DNA from 2 places in the Peribacillus sp. FSL K6-5616 genome. Region 1 is predicted to be linked to the other one. Evidence: predicted binding sites of a transcription regulator. Region 1 holds the regulator's gene; the other holds the start of a gene.
What was found. Region 1 encodes CtsR, which represses protease genes until heat stress. Its sites were predicted from a motif close to ATGGTCAATAAAGGTCAAACA; they were not measured.

Region 1 (11,144 bases):
TTCCTTACTTCTTCCGATAACCGGATCCAAGCTTCCTTCCCTGGCAATCGCCGTTAAATCACGGGCAAGGCCATCCAGTGTCGGCGTGCTTGCATTTGCAGCGGCTGAACCTTGATGACCACCTGATTCATTGCTGCCCAAAAGTTGTAATACTTGTTGTCGAGCTTTATTTAAACTTACTCCCAGATTATTCAATACGCGGGCAGCGACACCTTCCCCTTCTCGTATAAGACCTAGAAGGACATGCTCTGTCCCAACATATGAGTGACCTAATTTTCTTGCTTCATCCATGGAAAGCTCAATGACCTTCTTGGCTCTTGGGGTATAATGTATCGTTTGAGCCGTATCCTGTCCACGGCCAATTAAATTTTCCACTTCTTTCTGAATCTTCTCCGGACCCAATCCAAGAGCATATAACGCTTTGGCTGCAATACCATCACCCTCTCGGACCAGGCCCAGTAAAATATGTTCCGTGCCAATATTATTATGACCTAAACGGATTGCCTCTTCTTGGGCTAATGCTAATACTTTCTGGGCTCTTTCAGTAAAACGACCAAACATCATAGGGAATTCCTCCTTAAGAATTTTCGTTTTGAATAAAATTGCTGGCAATTCTCTAAGTAATGGCAGAAGCTTATTCTTGCTCCATATCTATTAATGAAATTTAATTCTCCCTAAAGAGGTCAATAACCTCTATGAGGAGGAAGATTCCGTGAAATTCAAGCGTTCCCGGATGAGTGCTGCTCTACGGATATCCCTTTCATGGGGTCTTAAAGGGCCGCCTGCGTACTTTTGTAAAAATCCCGACTGCGTCAAAATCATCAATTCATTTAGAATGCTTTTGGAAATATTCTTTATATACCCAAGATCTATCCCTAACCTAACATCGGAGATACATGTAGCTGCTTCCTTGGTCTCGATGATTCGAGCATTGGACAAAACCCCATATGAACGGAAAATTCTATCTTCTAATTGTATGTGGGAAGTCCTCGCTAATGCATCCCTCGCTGACCGTTCCTGGGCTATGATTTGTTGCACTACACTCGTTAGATCTTCAACGATATCCCTTTCCGATTTTCCAAGGGTGATTTGATTGGAAATTTGAAAAATATTCCCCAACGCTTGACTGCCCTCTCCATAAATCCCTCGAACCACCAACCCCAATTGGTTGATAGCCGGTATGATATTATTCATCTGCTGTGTAAGGACCAGGCCCGGCAGATGCATCATGACTGAAGCCCTTAACCCTGTTCCCACATTAGTCGGACAACTAGTCAGGTATCCTCTTTCTTCATCATATGCATAGTCTATGGATTCTTCAATCCAATCGTCAAGAACATTTGCAATCTTTAAGGTTTCCTTTAGCTGCAACCCCGACATTAAACATTGAATACGGAGATGGTCCTCTTCGTTTATCATGATACTTATTTCTTCATTTTCCGAAAGGAGACATGCGCTTTTCGCTGAATCTTCAACTAAATGAGGACTGATTAAATGTTTTTCAACCAGAACGCGCTTTTCCAGTGGCTGCAATTGGTCAATCTCTAATAGCTCCAATTTTCCAATCTCCGGGGTTACTTCCTCTTCGATTCTTTTTTTGACCAATTCAATGATTTTATTAGCTTCTTCGTTCGAAAAGGAGGTTGGGAAGGTAAAGTCTTTGAAATTCCTGGCCAGCCGAATCCGCGAACTCAATACAATATCGATTTCCGGCCCTTCGGCACTCATCCAGGAACTCAAGGCGTTTTCTACAAACTTTTCCAAGCTCATAATTCCTCGCCTCCCTCTTGTGCTTCAAACCTTTTTTCAAGGGAACGAACCTTATCTCTTACTTCTGCCGCTTTCTCAAACTCCTCTTGATCAATGTGGACCTTTAAAACTTCTTTCAAATCCAAAATTTGTTTTCGAAGATATATGGCGCCGCCAATCCTTTTTGGAATTTTCCCTATGTGTGCTGTATTGCCGCTATGAACCCTCTTTAAAATGGGATTTAACTGTTCATTGAACGTTTTATAACATTCGGCACAGCCAAACTTGCCAATATGGACAAATTCTTTATAAGATCGATGACAATTCGGGCAACGCCTCTCTTCCGTTTTCGGAAATGCATTTGCCTTTGTCTGTTGAATATTCGACTCCATATTCAACAATCCTGCTAATAAATTATTTATTGAAAAACCAGGTCCACCTGCCTCCATGAACATTTCACCTTTTTCCTGAGCACATTTCTCACAAATCATGACTTCAGTCTTTTTTCCATTGATGATTTTGGTGAAGTGCAGGGTAGCAGGCCTTTGATGACATTCTTGGCAAATCAACGTTCATCACCTCTGCCAGTTTCATTTATATTTTAAAGTCGTAAGCATCGCAGTTAAAATTCTTGCCCTAAGCTCATCGCGGTCAGGCAGGTCGATATAAATCACCGATCTATCTATGACGCTCATCATAATCTTTGCTTCTCTTTCATTAATGACGTCTTCATTCATCAGTCGTGAAATTACTCCTTCAGCCATCGATTGAGTTACCCTGGAACCAATAAGCGATAATAATTGGTTGATAAGTTGCACGGAATCCTGTGATTCCACTTTCATGATGCGTATATAACCTCCGCCTCCACGCTTACTCTCTACAACATAACCTCTCTCGATGGTAAACCTGGTATTGATTACGTAATTGATTTGAGAAGGAACACACTGAAATTTATCTGCTATTTCACTTCTTTTAATCTCCAAGATATCTTTTTGACTTATTTCAAGTACTTGCTTCAAATAAGTTTCGATAACATCAGATATGTTTCTCACTCAGCCTCCTCCATTCTGACTTTGACTATATTTGACTATTATTATACAAGGAATAATGCATTTTGCAACTTAAACGCACTTTCTTTCTGTAATATCCATTTTCTCCAAATTATATGTAGTTACATACCCCATTGAACATAAAAGATGAAATATCTTACATAAATACCCTATATAAATGGATGTAAAACCTGAAATTTTTCTTCTGCTTAAGGTTTCATCACTTAAATTCTGCCCCATTTACCCAGCTCATCCATTCCTCCTCATGATATGGCAACCAATTCAAATAAGGCCAGCCCGTGCTGTCCCTGAAAACGGGAAAATTTTTTTTACATACACAAAAAAGACCAGCCGGATGGCTGATCTTTTTAAATGGCTTGGCGGCGTCCTACTCTCACAGGGGGAAACCCCCAACTACCATCGGCGCTGAAGAGCTTAACTGCCGTGTTCGGAATGGGAACGGGTGTGACCTCTTCGCTATCGCCACCAAACATAAAAGGAACGTTGTTCCTTCAAAACTAGATAATAAGAAGGTATTTCATTTTTTAAAAAGCGTTGGTTAAGTCCTCGATCTATTAGTATCAGTCAGCTCCACATGTCACCATGCTTCCACCTCTGACCTATCAACCTGATCATCTTTCAGGGATCTTACTAGCTTGCGCCATGGGAAATCTCATCTTGAGGGGGGCTTCATGCTTAGATGCTTTCAGCACTTATCCCGTCCGCACGTAGCTACCCAGCTATGCCTTTGGCAAGACAACTGGTACACCAGCGGTGCGTCCATCCCGGTCCTCTCGTACTAAGGACAGCTCCTCTCAAATTTCCTGCGCCCGCGACGGATAGGGACCGAACTGTCTCACGACGTTCTGAACCCAGCTCGCGTACCGCTTTAATGGGCGAACAGCCCAACCCTTGGGACCGACTACAGCCCCAGGATGCGATGAGCCGACATCGAGGTGCCAAACCTCCCCGTCGATGTGGACTCTTGGGGGAGATAAGCCTGTTATCCCCGGGGTAGCTTTTATCCGTTGAGCGATGGCCCTTCCATGCGGAACCACCGGATCACTAAGCCCGACTTTCGTCCCTGCTCGACTTGTAGGTCTCGCAGTCAAGCTCCCTTGTGCCTTTACACTCTACGAATGATTTCCAACCATTCTGAGGGAACCTTTGGGCGCCTCCGTTACTCTTTAGGAGGCGACCGCCCCAGTCAAACTGCCCACCTGACACTGTCTCCCACCCCGATAAGGGGCGCGGGTTAGAATTTCAATACAGCCAGGGTAGTATCCCACCAACGCCTCCACCGAAGCTGGCGCTCCGGCTTCTCAGGCTCCTACCTATCCTGTACAAGCTGTACCAAAATTCAATATCAGGCTGCAGTAAAGCTCCACGGGGTCTTTCCGTCCTGTCGCGGGTAACCTGCATCTTCACAGGTACTATAATTTCACCGAGTCTCTCGTTGAGACAGTGCCCAGATCGTTACACCTTTCGTGCGGGTCGGAACTTACCCGACAAGGAATTTCGCTACCTTAGGACCGTTATAGTTACGGCCGCCGTTTACTGGGGCTTCGGTTCAAAGCTTCGCTTGCGCTAACCTCTCCCCTTAACCTTCCAGCACCGGGCAGGTGTCAGCCCCTATACTTCGCCTTGCGGCTTCGCAGAGACCTGTGTTTTTGCTAAACAGTCGCCTGGGCCTATTCACTGCGGCTTTTCTGGGCTATTCACCCTAAAAAGCACCCCTTCTCCCGAAGTTACGGGGTCATTTTGCCGAGTTCCTTAACGAGAGTTCTCTCGCACACCTTAGGATTCTCTCCTCGCCTACCTGTGTCGGTTTGCGGTACGGGCACCTTACATCTCACTAGAGGCTTTTCTTGGCAGCGTGGAATCAGGAACTTCGGTACTATATTTCCCTCGCCATCACAGCTCCGCCTTAATGGAAACGGGATTTGCCTCGTTTCCGGCCTAACTGCTTGGACGCGCATATCCAACAGCGCGCTTACCCTATCCTTCTGCGTCCCCCCATCGTTCAAACGATGTATAGGTGGTACAGGAATATCAACCTGTTGTCCATCGCCTACGCCTTTCGGCCTCGGCTTAGGTCCCGACTAACCCTGAGCGGACGAGCCTTCCTCAGGAAACCTTAGGCATTCGGTGGAAGGGATTCTCACCCTTCTTTCGCTACTCATACCGGCATTCTCACTTCTAAGCGCTCCACCAGTCCTTCCGGTCTGACTTCAACGCCCTTAGAACGCTCTCCTACCATCGACACCATACGGTGTCAATCCACAGCTTCGGTGATACGTTTAGCCCCGGTACATTTTCGGCGCGGAGTCACTCGACCAGTGAGCTATTACGCACTCTTTAAATGGTGGCTGCTTCTAAGCCAACATCCTGGTTGTCTAAGCAACTCCACATCCTTTTCCACTTAACGTATACTTTGGGACCTTAGCTGGTGGTCTGGGCTGTTTCCCTTTCGACTACGGATCTTATCACTCGCAGTCTGACTCCCAAGAATAAGTATTTGGCATTCGGAGTTTGACTGAATTCGGTAACCCGTTGGGGGCCCCTAGTCCAATCAGTGCTCTACCTCCAATACTCTCATCTTGAGGCTAGCCCTAAAGCTATTTCGGAGAGAACCAGCTATCTCCAGGTTCGATTGGAATTTCTCCGCTACCCACACCTCATCCCCGCACTTTTCAACGTGCGTGGGTTCGGGCCTCCATTCAGTGTTACCTGAACTTCACCCTGGACATGGGTAGATCACCTGGTTTCGGGTCTACGACCTCATACTCATTCGCCCTATTCAGACTCGCTTTCGCTGCGGCTCCGTCTCATCAACTTAACCTCGCATGAAATCGTAACTCGCCGGTTCATTCTACAAAAGGCACGCCATTACCCATTAACGGGCTTTGACTACTTGTAGGCACACGGTTTCAGGATCTATTTCACTCCCCTTCCGGGGTGCTTTTCACCTTTCCCTCACGGTACTGGTTCACTATCGGTCACTAGGGAGTATTTAGCCTTGGGAGATGGTCCTCCCTGCTTCCGACGGGATTTCTCGTGTCCCGCCGTACTCAGGATCCACTCAGGAGGGAACGAAGTTTCAACTACAGGGTTTTTACCTTCTTCGACGGACCTTTCCAGGTCGCTTCATTTACCCCGTTCCTTTGTAACTCCATGTTGAGTGTCCTACAACCCCAAGAGGCAAGCCTCTTGGTTTGGGCTAATTCCGTTTCGCTCGCCGCTACTCAGGAAATCGCGTTTGCTTTCTCTTCCTCCGGGTACTTAGATGTTTCAGTTCCCCGGGTCTGCCTTCAGTACCCTATGTATTCAGGTAAAGATACTGTTCCATTACGAACAGTGGGTTTCCCCATTCGGAAATCTCCGGATCAAAGCTTACTTACAGCTCCCCGAAGCATATCGGTGTTAGTCCCGTCCTTCATCGGCTCCTAGTGCCAAGGCATCCACCGTGCGCCCTTTCTAACTTAACCGTTAAAAAAGATCTTACAGATGCTTTGAAAAAAATTAATTGCCTTCTATCTATTATCTAGTTTTCAAGGAACAAAGCAGAAAGAATCCATCACATCGTGATGACTGTCTTTCCTATTTGAATGAATTACTCATTCAAAACTGAACAAAACAAAAGCGCTCTCGTAATTATCCTTAGAAAGGAGGTGATCCAGCCGCACCTTCCGATACGGCTACCTTGTTACGACTTCACCCCAATCATCTGTCCCACCTTAGGCGGCTGGCTCCATGAAGGTTACCTCACCGACTTCGGGTGTTACAAACTCTCGTGGTGTGACGGGCGGTGTGTACAAGGCCCGGGAACGTATTCACCGCGGCATGCTGATCCGCGATTACTAGCGATTCCGGCTTCATGCAGGCGAGTTGCAGCCTGCAATCCGAACTGAGAATGGCTTTATGGGATTCGCTTACCTTCGCAGGTTTGCAGCCCTTTGTACCATCCATTGTAGCACGTGTGTAGCCCAGGTCATAAGGGGCATGATGATTTGACGTCATCCCCACCTTCCTCCGGTTTGTCACCGGCAGTCACCTTAGAGTGCCCAACTGAATGCTGGCAACTAAGATCAAGGGTTGCGCTCGTTGCGGGACTTAACCCAACATCTCACGACACGAGCTGACGACAACCATGCACCACCTGTCACTCTGTCCCCCGAAGGGGAAAGCCCTATCTCTAGGGTTGTCAGAGGATGTCAAGACCTGGTAAGGTTCTTCGCGTTGCTTCGAATTAAACCACATGCTCCACCGCTTGTGCGGGCCCCCGTCAATTCCTTTGAGTTTCAGCCTTGCGGCCGTACTCCCCAGGCGGAGTGCTTAATGCGTTAGCTGCAGCACTAAAGGGCGGAAACCCTCTAACACTTAGCACTCATCGTTTACGGCGTGGACTACCAGGGTATCTAATCCTGTTTGCTCCCCACGCTTTCGCGCCTCAGTGTCAGTTACAGACCAGAAAGTCGCCTTCGCCACTGGTGTTCCTCCAAATCTCTACGCATTTCACCGCTACACTTGGAATTCCACTTTCCTCTTCTGCACTCAAGTTCCCCAGTTTCCAATGACCCTCCACGGTTGAGCCGTGGGCTTTCACATCAGACTTAAGGAACCACCTGCGCGCGCTTTACGCCCAATAATTCCGGACAACGCTTGCCACCTACGTATTACCGCGGCTGCTGGCACGTAGTTAGCCGTGGCTTTCTGGTTAGGTACCGTCAAGGTACCAGCAGTTACTCTGGTACTTGTTCTTCCCTAACAACAGAACTTTACGACCCGAAGGCCTTCTTCGTTCACGCGGCGTTGCTCCGTCAGACTTTCGTCCATTGCGGAAGATTCCCTACTGCTGCCTCCCGTAGGAGTCTGGGCCGTGTCTCAGTCCCAGTGTGGCCGATCACCCTCTCAGGTCGGCTACGCATCGTCGCCTTGGTGAGCCATTACCTCACCAACTAGCTAATGCGCCGCGGGCCCATCTATAAGTGACAGCGTAAACCGTCTTTCCATCTTCTCTCATGCGAGAAAAGAACGTATCCGGTATTAGCTCCGGTTTCCCGAAGTTATCCCAGTCTTATAGGCAGGTTGCCCACGTGTTACTCACCCGTCCGCCGCTAATCTCAGGGAGCAAGCTCCCATCGATTCGCTCGACTTGCATGTATTAGGCACGCCGCCAGCGTTCGTCCTGAGCCAGGATCAAACTCTCCGAAGAAATGTTTGACTTGCTCATTTGCTTTTTTGATAGTGTGTGCTCACTTAAAATTTAACGTTGGCGCTTTGTTTTGTTCAGTTTTCAAAGAGCAATTTGACTCTTCTTAAAGAATCAACTTTCATATCATAACAAACCCAAATCGGCTTGTCAAGTTTTTTTGGTGGAGCCTAGCGGGATCGAACCGCTGACCTCCTGCGTGCAAGGCAGGCGCTCTCCCAGCTGAGCTAAGGCCCCAAAAAATAATGGTCGGGAAGACAGGATTCGAACCTGCGACCCCTTGGTCCCAAACCAAGTGCTCTACCAAGCTGAGCTACTTCCCGAAAAAAACATGGTGCGCCCGGCGGGAGTCGAACCTACAACCTTCTGATTCGTAGTCAGATGCTCTATCCAATTGAGCTACGGGCGCATATTAAGATGGTGCCGAGGACCGGAATCGAACCGGTACGGTAGTCACCTACCGCAGGATTTTAAGTCCTGTGCGTCTGCCAGTTCCGCCACCCCGGCATAAATAAATAGTGGAGCGGAAGACGGGATTCGAACCCGCGACCCCAACCTTGGCAAGGTTGTATTCTACCACTGAACTACTTCCGCGAACATGCGGGTGAAGGGACTTGAACCCCCACGCCTTGCGGCGCCAGATCCTAAGTCTGGTGCGTCTGCCAATTCCGCCACACCCGCATAATAAAATGGTGAGCCATGAAGGATTCGAACCTTCGACCCTCTGATTAAAAGTCAGATGCTCTACCAACTGAGCTAATGGCTCATATAAACTATTTATATATGCTATATCAAGCTTGTATGAAAATGGTGCCGGCAAGAGGACTTGAACCCCCAACCTACTGATTACAAGTCAGTTGCTCTACCAGTTGAGCTACACCGGCAAGTGTAAAAATGGTGGAGGATGACGGGATCGAACCGCCGACCCTCTGCTTGTAAGGCAGATGCTCTCCCAGCTGAGCTAATCCTCCATATATAACTGCTTGGCGGCGTCCTACTCTCACAGGGGGAAACCCCCAACTACCATCGGCGCTGAAGAGCTTAACTGCCGTGTTCGGAATGGGAACGGGTGTGACCTCTTCGCTATCGCCACCAAACATAAAAGGAACGTTGTTCCTTCAAAACTAGATAATAAGAAGGTATTTCATTTTTTAAAAAGCGTTGGTTAAGTCCTCGATCTATTAGTATCAGTCAGCTCCACATGTCACCATGCTTCCACCTCTGACCTATCAACCTGATCATCTTTCAGGGATCTTACTAGCTTGCGCCATGGGAAATCTCATCTTGAGGGGGGCTTCATGCTTAGATGCTTTCAGCACTTATCCCGTCCGCACGTAGCTACCCAGCTATGCCTTTGGCAAGACAACTGGTACACCAGCGGTGCGTCCATCCCGGTCCTCTCGTACTAAGGACAGCTCCTCTCAAATTTCCTGCGCCCGCGACGGATAGGGACCGAACTGTCTCACGACGTTCTGAACCCAGCTCGCGTACCGCTTTAATGGGCGAACAGCCCAACCCTTGGGACCGACTACAGCCCCAGGATGCGATGAGCCGACATCGAGGTGCCAAACCTCCCCGTCGATGTGGACTCTTGGGGGAGATAAGCCTGTTATCCCCGGGGTAGCTTTTATCCGTTGAGCGATGGCCCTTCCATGCGGAACCACCGGATCACTAAGCCCGACTTTCGTCCCTGCTCGACTTGTAGGTCTCGCAGTCAAGCTCCCTTGTGCCTTTACACTCTACGAATGATTTCCAACCATTCTGAGGGAACCTTTGGGCGCCTCCGTTACTCTTTAGGAGGCGACCGCCCCAGTCAAACTGCCCACCTGACACTGTCTCCCACCCCGATAAGGGGCGCGGGTTAGAATTTCAATACAGCCAGGGTAGTATCCCACCAACGCCTCCACCGAAGCTGGCGCTCCGGCTTCTCAGGCTCCTACCTATCCTGTACAAGCTGTACCAAAATTCAATATCAGGCTGCAGTAAAGCTCCACGGGGTCTTTCCGTCCTGTCGCGGGTAACCTGCATCTTCACAGGTACTATAATTTCACCGAGTCTCTCGTTGAGACAGTGCCCAGATCGTTACACCTTTCGTGCGGGTCGGAACTTACCCGACAAGGAATTTCGCTACCTTAGGACCGTTATAGTTACGGCCGCCGTTTACTGGGGCTTCGGTTCAAAGCTTCGCTTGCGCTAACCTCTCCCCTTAACCTTCCAGCACCGGGCAGGTGTCAGCCCCTATACTTCGCCTTGCGGCTTCGCAGAGACCTGTGTTTTTGCTAAACAGTCGCCTGGGCCTATTCACTGCGGCTTTTCTGGGCTATTCACCCTAAAAAGCACCCCTTCTCCCGAAGTTACGGGGTCATTTTGCCGAGTTCCTTAACGAGAGTTCTCTCGCACACCTTAGGATTCTCTCCTCGCCTACCTGTGTCGGTTTGCGGTACGGGCACCTTACATCTCACTAGAGGCTTTTCTTGGCAGCGTGGAATCAGGAACTTCGGTACTATATTTCCCTCGCCATCACAGCTCCGCCTTAATGGAAACGGGATTTGCCTCGTTTCCGGCCTAACTGCTTGGACGCGCATATCCAACAGCGCGCTTACCCTATCCTTCTGCGTCCCCCCATCGTTCAAACGATGTATAGGTGGTACAGGAATATCAACCTGTTGTCCATCGCCTACGCCTTTCGGCCTCGGCTTAGGTCCCGACTAACCCTGAGCGGACGAGCCTTCCTCAGGAAACCTTAGGCATTCGGTGGAAGGGATTCTCACCCTTCTTTCGCTACTCATACCGGCATTCTCACTTCTAAGCGCTCCACCAGTCCTTCCGGTCTGACTTCAACGCCCTTAGAACGCTCTCCTACCATCGACACCATACGGTGTCAATCCACAGCTTCGGTGATACGTTTAGCCCCGGTACATTTTCGGCGCGGAGTCACTCGACCAGTGAGCTATTACGCACTCTTTAAATGGTGGCTGCTTCTAAGCCAACATCCTGGTTGTCTAAGCAACTCCACATCCTTTTCCACTTAACGTATACTTTGGGACCTTAGCTGGTGGTCTGGGCTGTTTCCCTTTCGACTACGGATCTTATCACTCGCAGTCTGACTCCCAAGAATAAGTATTTGGCATTCG
Region 2 (11,144 bases), 3.0 Mb from region 1:
TCAAAGCTTGGGCTTGCTGGAAGGACAACATCGGCGAATTCAGCCGTTCTTGATAAGAAGATATCTTGTACCACAAAGAAGTCCAGTTTTTCAAATGCTTCATGGACATGATTGATATTCGAATCGACCAGCCCCATATCTTCACCTTTTAAGTACATGGCTTTAATGGTACCTGAATGAATCCCTTCGACCATTTCATGATTATTAAGGCCAGGGTTTTCGGGTATTTTTGCACCCCAGATGTTTTCATATTTCGCACGTACCTTTTCGTCCGTTACTTTTTCATAACCTGGCAAGCGATCCGGCATACTGCCAAAATCACTGGCTCCTTGTACATTATTATGTCCGCGTAAAGGGTAAGTGCCTGTTCCAGGTTTACCATAGTTGCCCGTTATGAGCAATAAATTGGAAATTGCAGTACTCGTATCACTTCCTCCGCCATGCTGGGTAACGCCCATTGCCCAAAGTGCTGCAACGCTTCCCGCTTCATGAATGGCTTTTGCCAACGTAATTAAATCTTCCTTAGATACGCCTGTTACTTTTTCTGCATATTCCATTGTGTAGGGTTCTAAAGTCTTGATATATTCCTCCATCCCATTTACACGATTTTTAATGAAGTCTCTATCTGTCCAACCTTTATCGACGATATATTTAGTGACGGCCGAAAGCCATATCATATCCGATCCCGGAGCAGGCTGGATGAAGAGGTCGGACCGGTCAGCCATTTCATGCTTTCTGATGTCTGCGACTATCAGCTTCTGTTTCCCCAGTTTATGGGAACGTTTAATTCTTGTAGCCAACACGGGATGTGATTCGGATGTATTGGAGCCAATGATCAATACAAGTTCGGACTTTTCGATATCCTTTATGCCCCCTGTATCTCCACCATATCCAACCGTCCTGAATAGTCCCAAAGTAGCCGGTGTCTGACAATACCGGGAACAGTTATCCACATTATTGGTGCCGATGATTCCCCTAGCCAGCTTTTGCATTAAATAGGACTCTTCATTGGTGCATTTGGAAGACGTTATGAAGGCCATCGAATCAGGACCGTAAGAATCCTTGATGTCGGTGAATTTAAAGGAAATCAATTCAAGGGCTTCTTCCCATTCAGCCTCTCTGAACGCATCCCCTTCTCTAATTAAAGGTTTTGTTAGTCTTTCTTCACTATTCACGAAATCCCATCCGAATTTCCCTTTAACGCAAGTTGAAATTCCATTTGCAGGTGCCTCCACTTGCGGTTCGATCTTAAGGATTTTACGGTCTTTGGTCCAAACGTCAAAGCTGCATCCTACACCACAGTATGTACAAACCGTTTTCGTCTTCTTGATCCTTGCATCCCTCATGGCGGATTCCATATCTGAAATCGCTAAAATCGAGCCATAACCCGTTTCAGCATTTTTCGTAATTTCTATCATAGGTCGAAGAGTTTGTTTAGCGATGCCAGTTAAAAATCCAGCTTCACCCTCCATTCCTTTTTCCATCATTGCATTACACGGACAAACGGTGGAACAGTGCCCACATGACACACATGAAGATTCATTGATCGGAACATTGTCATCCCAAATGACACGCGGACGTTTTGCTTCCCAATCAATAGTCAATGTTTCAGTGACCTGTACATCTTGACAAGCTTCAACACAACGGCCGCAAAGGATGCATTGATCCGGGTCATATCGATAGAATGGATTCGTCCGATCTACTTCATAGGGTTTTTGATCAAAAGGAACACTTTGATGATTTACCTTCATTTCCTTTACGGTATTGTGTATTTCACAAGTTCCATTATTATAATCGCAAACCGTACAATAAAGCTCATGGTTATATAATATCCTGTCCATCGCCATGACCTGTGCTTCTTTTACCTCTGCTCCAACTGTATCGATTACATCCCCATCTTTGATCTTGGTGGAACAAGATCTAACTAGTTCTCCATTAACGCTCACTAAACATGTATCACATGTTTCGATAGGACCTAGGCTAGGGTGGTAACAAACATTCGGGACTTCAATGGAGCTATCCGTCAGCATTTGTAATATTGTTTGATTACCTTCCAGACTGGTCTCAGCACCATTGATTTTTATATGCACTTTCTCTGGCAAAATAATCGCTCCCCTCTTAAAAAACGATAAAATTCATCATTTGGTATTTTCTACCCTCGCACAAATTTTCTCAAACTTGTGAAAGTGAATAATGGAAGTCTTCATTTGACCAATTTCATATTAGAAAATAAACTAAAGCCGAAGTGAGACATAGTATTCACTCACTTCGACTTTAGCATCATTGATTAGAGTTTGCTTTCAATACAAACGAACTTAAAGGGGCAACGGTTATCTGACTCCCTTTAATCCTATCAATTTCTTCCAGGCCCGCATGCTGACCATCCACTAAAACGGCCCAATTACCTTCGTGAGGAAGAGTAATGGTTATCGCGTCCCAATTTGCATTATGAATCACTGCCATTTTATAATCTTGATGTTGTAAGGTGAATGCAACCGCATTTGGCGGGGCATCAATGAATTGTAATTGCTCCTCAATTTCTTCGGGTGTGCTTAACCTAAAAACAGAATGATTTTTCCTGAGAGAAATCAGCCCTTTCATATACTCCACTTCCCGATCTAACTCCGCTCTCCTTTTCCAATCCAACCTGTTAATCCAATCAGAAGATTGATAGCTATTTTCATCTCCATCCTTCGTGCGCATGAACTCTTGTCCAGCATGTATCATTGGAATCCCCTGTGACAGTAAGACAATTGCCGAAGCTAACTTATGCATCTGTTTCCGTTTTTCTTCCGTAGCATCTGGATTAGTGATGAGCAGCTTATCCCATAAAGTATAATTATCATGTGCTTCAACATAATTGATCACTTGATCTGGTCGTTGATATGTTGCGATATCTTCATCATATTTCAAACCACCAGCGATGCCTTTTTTTATAATATCTTCCATTCCTGGTTTGCCATTGACGAATCCCTTATCATGTTCATTCATGACAAACCCTTTTAAACCATCACGGATCGCATCATTAAAGTGAGCGATTCCAGGCATTTTAAAAGCATTCTTTTGATTTGCTTTCAGCTCTTGGGCCAAGGGGGTATCCATATCCCAGCCTTCGCCTAAAACAATGAGGGTCGGATCAATTTCTGCCAGTGCCTTTTTCACTACATTCATCGTTTCCACATCGTGAATACCCATTAAATCGAAACGGAAACCATCAAGGTTAAATTCCTTTGCCCAATAGGTTACGGATTCTACGATGAATTTCCGCATCATTTTACGTTCGGAAGCAGTATCATTTCCTACACCAGTTCCATTAGATAAGGTGCCGTCCGCGTTATAGCGGAAAAAGTAAGTGGGAACGAGTTTATGGAAGTTTGAGTCCGCCACAGAATAAACGTGATTATATACAACATCCATGATCACTCGTAACCCGTGGTCATGTAAACCTTGAATCATTTCCTTTAACTCCCGGATCCTGACTTTTGGTTGATACGGATCAGACGAATAAGAGCCTTCGGGAGCATTATAATTCTGTGGATCATATCCCCAGTTATATTGTGGTTCATTCAATTTCTTTTCATTGATTGTAGCAAAATCAAATATCGGGATAAACTGAACATGGGTAACACCTAGATCTTTAATATGATCAAGACCTGTTTTCACTCCTTCTGGACCTTTGGTTCCGGCTTCAACTACTCCTAAGAATTTACCTTTATGGTGGATTCCGCTTTCAGGATGAATCGATAAATCCCGTGTATGCAATTCATAAATGACTATGTCCTCAGCTTTTTCAAGAGGTGGTTTATCCCGTGTCCACCTTTTTGGGTTCGTATCTGTTAAATCTATCACGACCCCTTTATCACCATTAACAGTAACTGCGCGAACATAGGGATCGACGGCTTCACTCCAGGTTTCTCCCACTTTCACTTTATATGTATAAATCAATCCATCCTGATTTCCGTTCAGCTCAATGATCCAGGTCCCCTTTTCGGAACGAACCATTTGAATTTCCATTCCATCTGTATCATCCCAATGTTTATAAGTAACTAGCCTGGCTTCAGATGCAAGTGGTGCCCATAACCGGAATGCCGTTTTATCTTTAAGATAGGAATTTCCTAAATCTTTGCCTTCATAGAAATATAAATCATCCAATTCTGACGGGTTTACCGGATTAATATTAGCAATCGGCAGGGATTCCAACTGATTTTCCGGTTTATTATCCATAGGTTTTTGATTATTTTTATTTTCCTCTTCAAAATAAGAAAGTGAATCTTTAATAGGTCATTCCTCCATTGAAATTCCCATTTTAGAACAGGGATTATTCATTTTTATAATCATGAGCGAATCTTCCATAATGTTATGATTCCACAGGCATTACACATAAAAACATCCGATCTGCAAATTATGGCGAAAATTCAGAAATCTATATTTAATAATCGAAAGCAGCAGGTCATTTTGCTGGACCTTACTTATCGTTTAATGAAAAGTGAATCCAAAAAAAGAAAAAAATGCCTCCATAACAGTTTTACGGTCTTGGAGGCATTTCTAGTACTCTTTATGGTGTTTTAATAATTTTCACTGAGTTATCTTCAACAATTGCAGTGAAGTTCTTAACTTCAGGCTGCTCAAAGATAAAGTCTGTGATACCATCTTCGAGCTGTTCTTGAAGAACACGGCGGAGCGGTCTCGCCCCGAAAGTTGGGTGATATCCGAGTTCAATTAGCCTTTGTTTCGCTTCAATGGTCACATCTAAAGATAAACCATTTACAGCAAGTGTTTCGTCTAACTCGTGAATCATGATATCAACAATTTGCAGAAGATCTTCTTTCTTCAATGCAGAGAATTCAATGATGCTATCGAACCGGTTCAAGAATTCCGGTTTGAAGAAGCTGCCTAAAGATTGCAGGATTGAAGCCTCTTCCACAGCTGAACTTGTACCGAATCCCATTACTTTTTGTTTCTCACCGACTCCTGCATTACTCGTCATGATGATCACGGTATCTTTAAAAGTAACGGTCCGGCCTTGACTGTCGGTTAAGCGGCCATCTTCCATGATTTGCAGGAACATATGCATGACATCCGGATGTGCCTTTTCGATTTCATCCAATAAGATGATACTGTAAGGCTTGCGGCGAACTTTTTCCGTCAATTGTCCAGCTTCCTCATGTCCTACATATCCAGGAGGAGAACCGATTAATTTAGAAACACTGTGTTTCTCCATGAATTCACTCATGTCAAGACGAATCATAGCGTCCTTGTCCCCGAATAATTCCTCAGCAAGAGTTTTCGCCAATTCGGTTTTACCGACTCCTGTCGGACCGACGAAAAGGAAAGAACCGGTAGGACGATTTTTGGATTTTAACCCGGCACGACTTCTTCGAACGGCCTTGGATACCTTTTTGACAGCCTCTTCCTGCCCAATTACTTTTTTCATCAGCTCCGCTTGGAGATGAACCATTCTTTCTTGCTCATCTTCTTGGAGCTTACCTACAGGAATGCCGGTCTTTTGTTCAATGATATTTTGAATGTCTTCAACGGTAACGGTTGGCTTAATTGCATCTTCCCCTGCTTGCAATGACTTTTCCAGTTTTTCTTCTTCATCACGAAGAACGGCAGCTTTTTCATATGCTTCTTCTTTTAAGGCCATTTCTTTTTCTTTATAAATTTGGACCAGTCGTTCTTTCATGTTTTCTACCTGGCCGTCTTCTATGGTCAAGTTCAATTTGGAACCAGCTTCATCCATTAAGTCTATTGCCTTGTCAGGGAGGAATCGGTCTTGAATGTAACGGTTTGAAAGTTCAACAGCCGCTTTTAGGGCTTCCTCACTATATGTTACACCATGATAAGATTCATAACTTTCTTTTAAACCGCGTAAGATGACCAATGCCTCAGCAGTTGTAGGTTCGTTAACCTGTACAGGCTGGAAACGTCTTTCAAGGGCACCGTCTTTTTCAATTTTCCTATATTCGGATAAAGTAGTTGCTCCGACAAGCTGAAGTTCGCCGCGTGCAAGTGCAGGCTTCAAGATATTTCCTGCATCCATTGATCCTTCGGCCGAACCTGCTCCCACAAGTTGATGAATTTCATCGATGAATAAAATGACATTTTTTCTTTCCTGTAATTCGCTGATCAATTGCTTCATTCTTTCTTCGAATTGCCCTCTAATTCCAGTATTGGAAACAAGGGACGCTACATCAAGCATATATACTAGCTTATTACGTAATTTAACTGGCACTGAACCTTCAACAATCGCTAAAGCAAGACCTTCAGCAATGGCTGTTTTACCGACACCAGGTTCACCGATTAAAACTGGATTATTTTTATTGCGTCTGTTTAGAACTTCAATGACGCGTTTGATTTCTTCATTTCGTCCGATAACCGGATCAATAAGTCCTGCTTTAGCAGCATCGGTCAAATTGCGGCCATACTCCTCAAGCAATCCTCCATCCTCGCCATGTTCAGCTGAATCCGGTTTTGGTACACCATTATAATTAAATGGATTGAATGAATTTGGAGATCCGTTAAATTGGAATTTCCCCATATCCATTCCGCCCATAGCAGCTCCAAGTTTGTTTCGTTCTTCTTTATAACAAGTGGAGCACAGTTTCACATCATGCTCCTGACCATTCATATTTAGGTGAACTTGAATATTAGCTTGGTTTACATGGCATTTTTCACAAAGCATGTAGTACTCCTCCTTTAAAAAATTAAATTGAAAATAAATCTTTGACCTTCTTTGACTTTCTGACTTTATTATACATTGACCTTCTTTGACTTTCAATAATTTTGTCTGGGAATTTTTTTGCAAAAAACAGGAATTCCTTCGATTTGGTTTGCTTAGCATATTAAACTATCCATATCCAGTCAACTAAAAAGCTTTCATGAATGCTTCATACTACCGATTACCGAATTCAGGACTCACCATAACCTTAAACTATTAGCAAAACGCCAATTCTCTTGTCCATGTGCCTCATTCACTCTTATTTTTTAATACAAAAAAAAGACTTTATTAAGTCTCTTTAAGGTTAGTACAATTTTTAAACGTTGGATTTCCACTCCAGGTACTCGCTTTCCGCGGGCGGTTGGGGAGCCTCCTCGGCGTCTTCGCACCTGTGGGGTCTCCCCTTGACGCGCTTTTCCCGCAGGAGTCTCGCACCTTCCGTTCCAATGATCTTTGTTTTAATTTTAAGATAGAACACTTTTGCCTACAGTCTTTTTTTTGTTTTTAAGTAGTATTAATACTTGAGGTGATATCGATAGTCCCCTCGTTGTTCAACCCATGCCATGCTTTCCTTTCCGCAAAGCTGCTTCAATTCCAATAAAAAATCAAAAAGGTTTCGGAATGAAACCTTCCGAAACCCTTTTGTCTACAATTTGAAAGAGACTTCATTAAGTCTCTTAGCTTTTTTATATTAAAATTGATTTTCTTCTATTATATACGTTTCGCACCGATATACTTTTGCTTCCAATAACTATTATTGGTTTTAGCGTATGACACTCCTTTTGATGATGACGAGTGTATGAATTCATTGTTTCCTATGTATATGGCCACATGTGTGGGTGTTTTCGCTTTATTTGGTGCAAAGAACATTAAGTCCCCTTTTTGCAGGCTTTTAACTTTCTTTCCTTTTTTATATATGTCAGCAGCAGTTCTTGGTAAATTCTTGCCAGCCTTTTGATAGGAATACTTCACTAAACCCGAACAATCAAAACCTGATGATGAAATGCCACCCATTTTATATTTTGTACCTAGTTCACTTTTAGCCACTTTAATCGCTTTTGTATGATATGAAGCAGCTTCCACTTGGTTTCCGGCAAAGGATGCGGTTACAAGCGTGATAGCCAATGACAATCCGACGACAATTTTCTTAAACAAATTAATTACCCCCTGATGTGATTTGCTAAACCTAATATACTAGAAAAGCTATATCACTCGCATCACAGGATCTTTACGAATATGTTACAATTAGTAGATTTAGGAAGAATGACCATATAAAACATAGAAATAAGTCGAATCAAGTGTCCATTCAATATATTGAAAAGCACCTTTAATAAAACTATCTTTTCTTCATAAAAAATCAGCGGTAAAAAACCACTGTCAAAATTCTTTTGAGAAAAATGGAAGAAATAGTTTTACCCCACGTTTATTAAAAGGTAAACATTTCAAATCTGCAATTAAATGACTTATGTATCCTAATGAACAAGTGGCGAAAATTCCGTCAATCCCCATAAAGGCTTCGAATTGAAAGGCAATGATGCCAAAGAAAGCGATACCGGCAATCGAATGGGTATAACTTCTATGTGGTGTAAAGGATGCCAAGATTATATAGACTCCCAACAGCCACAACCAGCTTTCCTGCAAAGATAAACCGCCTCCTAATACCGCTAATCCAGTCAAAGTCAGCATATGCCTTTGCCTAATGAAAGATGAAATAATGATGATTCCGATTCCTGCCCCTGCACCGATCCACTTTTCCGTTTCAGAGCCTTCCAAAAGACTATAAATGATCATTAAAATTCCAATCGTTTGTGCTATCGTTCGGATAAACTTATGTGAAAAGGTAATCCTATTACTCAACTTCCCATCAATATCCATATCGGGCATCAGCCCTGAAACTCCCCCGATGCCCACCAAAAATAAAGTGGTGGTTGGATCTGTTTGAAGTGTGTTTGCCGTCAAGAATCCAACTGTTGCCCCTATAGCCATGTGTGCTGTCCCGTTCACTGTCTCTCTCCTGTCCCTCTAAGAAGTAATCTGCTCAAGAAACGAATGTTTGTTCGAATCTCTGCATACCTAACTATACAACATTTTGGGGAAAATTTCTCTAGTTCTTATAAATAAAGCCATAGAAATCAGTGATTAGAGCAAATAAAATACCTTTTCGTACATTTAAAACACTTTTTATAAATGTCTATAATAGCTTTGTGTAGGTAATTTTCATTACTTTAAATCACGCAAAATATTTTTCAGTAAAATGAGGTTTTTCATGAAATTTTATCCAAAATATGAATATACTAATCTATAAGGGGAGTGATTCAGATAGCTTTTTTAAATGCCTTCAATAATTTTAAAAATGGGAAAAAGTCCAAGAAAATAAAGAACATGGATTTTCGGGAACAGAATGTAAATAAATCGTCGGAGCTCATTGGTAATAATGTAATTGTCCAAAATATAATTAACAATCATCTTTCCAAAAAAAATAACCACTTGTAGGGTGGTTTTTTTAATTATTAGGGGAAATGGTTTCATTCTTTTCCAACTTCTCACTTGCTTCGTAAATATAGTTATATTGTAAATAGTAATCGTATATGACGTTTTGCAGGATTATAAGCAGTGATTTATCGAATGTATCGAATTCAGTTTGATAACTATTTAAGACGGTGACGAATTTCCCGTCCATGTTTTCGAAATAATGGATAAGAAAGTTCTTGTAATATTCACTATCGCTATTGCTTTTATTCGTAATGCACGGATCGCCGGTTTGAATGGACTTATCAAGCATCGCTTTGATGGATTTAGGCAGCTTTGCTTTTTTGAACTGGTTCAGGGTATAGATATCATAGGTAAAGGAAAGACCTAATTGATCGGAATAAAAATCCACGGCACAGTCCAATGTATAGATTAAGGGTGTTTTAAAGTCTTTGCTGTTGGCAATTTCCTCTGATATCTCCAATTGAAATTCCTCGGATGTTAAATAGGCTGCAAATTTCATTTTTGAACTGCTCATGCTGAATACTTCATATACGGCTGCATCTTGTTTTTCAATTTCAATTTCGATATTAAAAAATTTAAAGTGTTTTAAACGGTAAAAAGCAATCGGGGCTAATAGGAATAGCAATATCCAAACTAGGTAAAGGAATAATGTGTTAAAGATGATTTGATAAAATTCAGACGTTACGATCGGTTCGATGATTAACGATATCAATGTATGTTCAAATCCCTGAGAAACAGGGGGGGCAGGTACAATGGTTTCCTCTGGCTTTTTTAAAGTTTGGATACCTAAATGAGCCATCGCAACTAACGTGTAAACAAAAATTAAAATTGTCCCAATCACATAAAATTTTGGCATGAATCCTATAATCCTGTCGAAAACAGAAACCCGTTTATCTTTCTGCTCCTCTATAGCCAATGTGGTTGCTCCTTTTAAGATTATTAATATCAGGAAAAGTCTACAGGAAATTGGTATTTTCTGGAGACTATCTATTTAATTTATATGTTTGCAATTATGTTAAAATACGTAAAATTTGTTTAATCATTGACATATTCCAAATTACTTTCGACGTTTTCATTAAAATTAATAATAATTCGTCGTTAAAAATGCCCAACCTCTTCATTGAAAATGAAAGGATGAGCAAATGTTTAGGGTTTTATTTAGGACGGCCCTTTATCGCAAATTCTTCGACCTTCCTTAGAAACAGCTCCATGGCTTTTGATGCTTCAAAGTCCAACTTTTTCACGATCGAAAAAGGTCTTATTAGGGGCTCATTTTTCAAATGGAAAGTTTTCAATTCATTGGACTTCAATTCTTTTTGTACTGTCAATCGGGATAACAAGGCAATGCCGAGTCCAGCCATCACCGCTTCTTTCACTCCTTGGATACTGGTGAAAATAAAGGTTTTCTTTATGTTTAACTCAAGACTGCTAAGAAGTTTATCGGAATATGTACGGGTCCCCGATCCTTGCTCCCTAAGTACCCATGTTTGGTTTTGGAGCATATTGCCCTCGATGAGATCCATCTGTGAAAGTGGATGATCCGGGGGAACGACCACAATCATCTCGTCATTCATGAAGGGCCTGACATCTATATCTTTATAATCCGTTTCCCCTTCAATCAAGCCTATATCAAGCTTATTCGAACGGATTCCTTGAATGACATCATTTGAATTAGAGATGATGATTTGTATATCCACCATCGGATATTGTGCCGCAAATTCTGCCAATACTTTTGGAAGGTAATATTCCCCTATCGTGAAGCTTGCACCTATTTTCATCGTTCCGCTAACCACGTTATTAAATTCATTTATTTCTCTTTTTGCTGTTTCATAATGATTAAGCATTTGCTTTGCATGTCTATACAAAATTTTTCCCGGCTCTGTTATTTGAACTTGTTTGGGGGAACGATAAATTAATTTCGTTCCTAACT

Region 2: a site for CtsR is predicted at 6,724-6,744, ahead of MHB45_RS10500 (ATP-dependent Clp protease ATP-binding subunit). Genes of this name have one in related genera too.

Annotation. Positions count from the first base shown of each region.
Region 1 covers NZ_JBBOYT010000001.1:5,144,082-5,155,225, reverse strand. Annotated here, with positions in the region: gene clpC (ATP-dependent protease ATP-binding subunit ClpC) at 1-564, opposite strand, end outside; gene MHB45_RS25085 (protein arginine kinase) at 694-1,770, opposite strand; gene MHB45_RS25080 (UvrB/UvrC motif-containing protein) at 1,767-2,318, opposite strand; gene MHB45_RS25075 (CtsR family transcriptional regulator) at 2,340-2,801, opposite strand; rRNA gene rrf (5S ribosomal RNA) at 3,174-3,289, opposite strand; rRNA gene MHB45_RS25065 (23S ribosomal RNA) at 3,354-6,286, opposite strand; rRNA gene MHB45_RS25060 (16S ribosomal RNA) at 6,463-8,013, opposite strand; tRNA gene MHB45_RS25055 (tRNA-Ala) at 8,172-8,247, opposite strand; tRNA gene MHB45_RS25050 (tRNA-Pro) at 8,257-8,333, opposite strand; tRNA gene MHB45_RS25045 (tRNA-Arg) at 8,343-8,419, opposite strand; tRNA gene MHB45_RS25040 (tRNA-Leu) at 8,429-8,517, opposite strand; tRNA gene MHB45_RS25035 (tRNA-Gly) at 8,530-8,604, opposite strand; tRNA gene MHB45_RS25030 (tRNA-Leu) at 8,610-8,691, opposite strand; tRNA gene MHB45_RS25025 (tRNA-Lys) at 8,701-8,776, opposite strand; tRNA gene MHB45_RS25020 (tRNA-Thr) at 8,819-8,894, opposite strand; tRNA gene MHB45_RS25015 (tRNA-Val) at 8,906-8,981, opposite strand; rRNA gene rrf (5S ribosomal RNA) at 8,992-9,107, opposite strand; rRNA gene MHB45_RS25005 (23S ribosomal RNA) at 9,172-11,144, opposite strand, start outside.
Region 2 covers NZ_JBBOYT010000001.1:2,185,677-2,196,820, forward strand. Annotated here, with positions in the region: gene fdhF (formate dehydrogenase subunit alpha) at 1-2,102, opposite strand, end outside; partial or broken gene pulA (type I pullulanase) at 2,281-4,167, opposite strand; gene MHB45_RS10500 (ATP-dependent Clp protease ATP-binding subunit) at 4,556-6,685, opposite strand; gene MHB45_RS10505 (C40 family peptidase) at 7,433-7,876, opposite strand; gene MHB45_RS10510 (metal-dependent hydrolase) at 8,099-8,725, opposite strand; gene MHB45_RS10515 (hypothetical protein) at 9,225-10,130, opposite strand; gene MHB45_RS10520 (selenium metabolism-associated LysR family transcriptional regulator) at 10,369-11,144, opposite strand, start outside.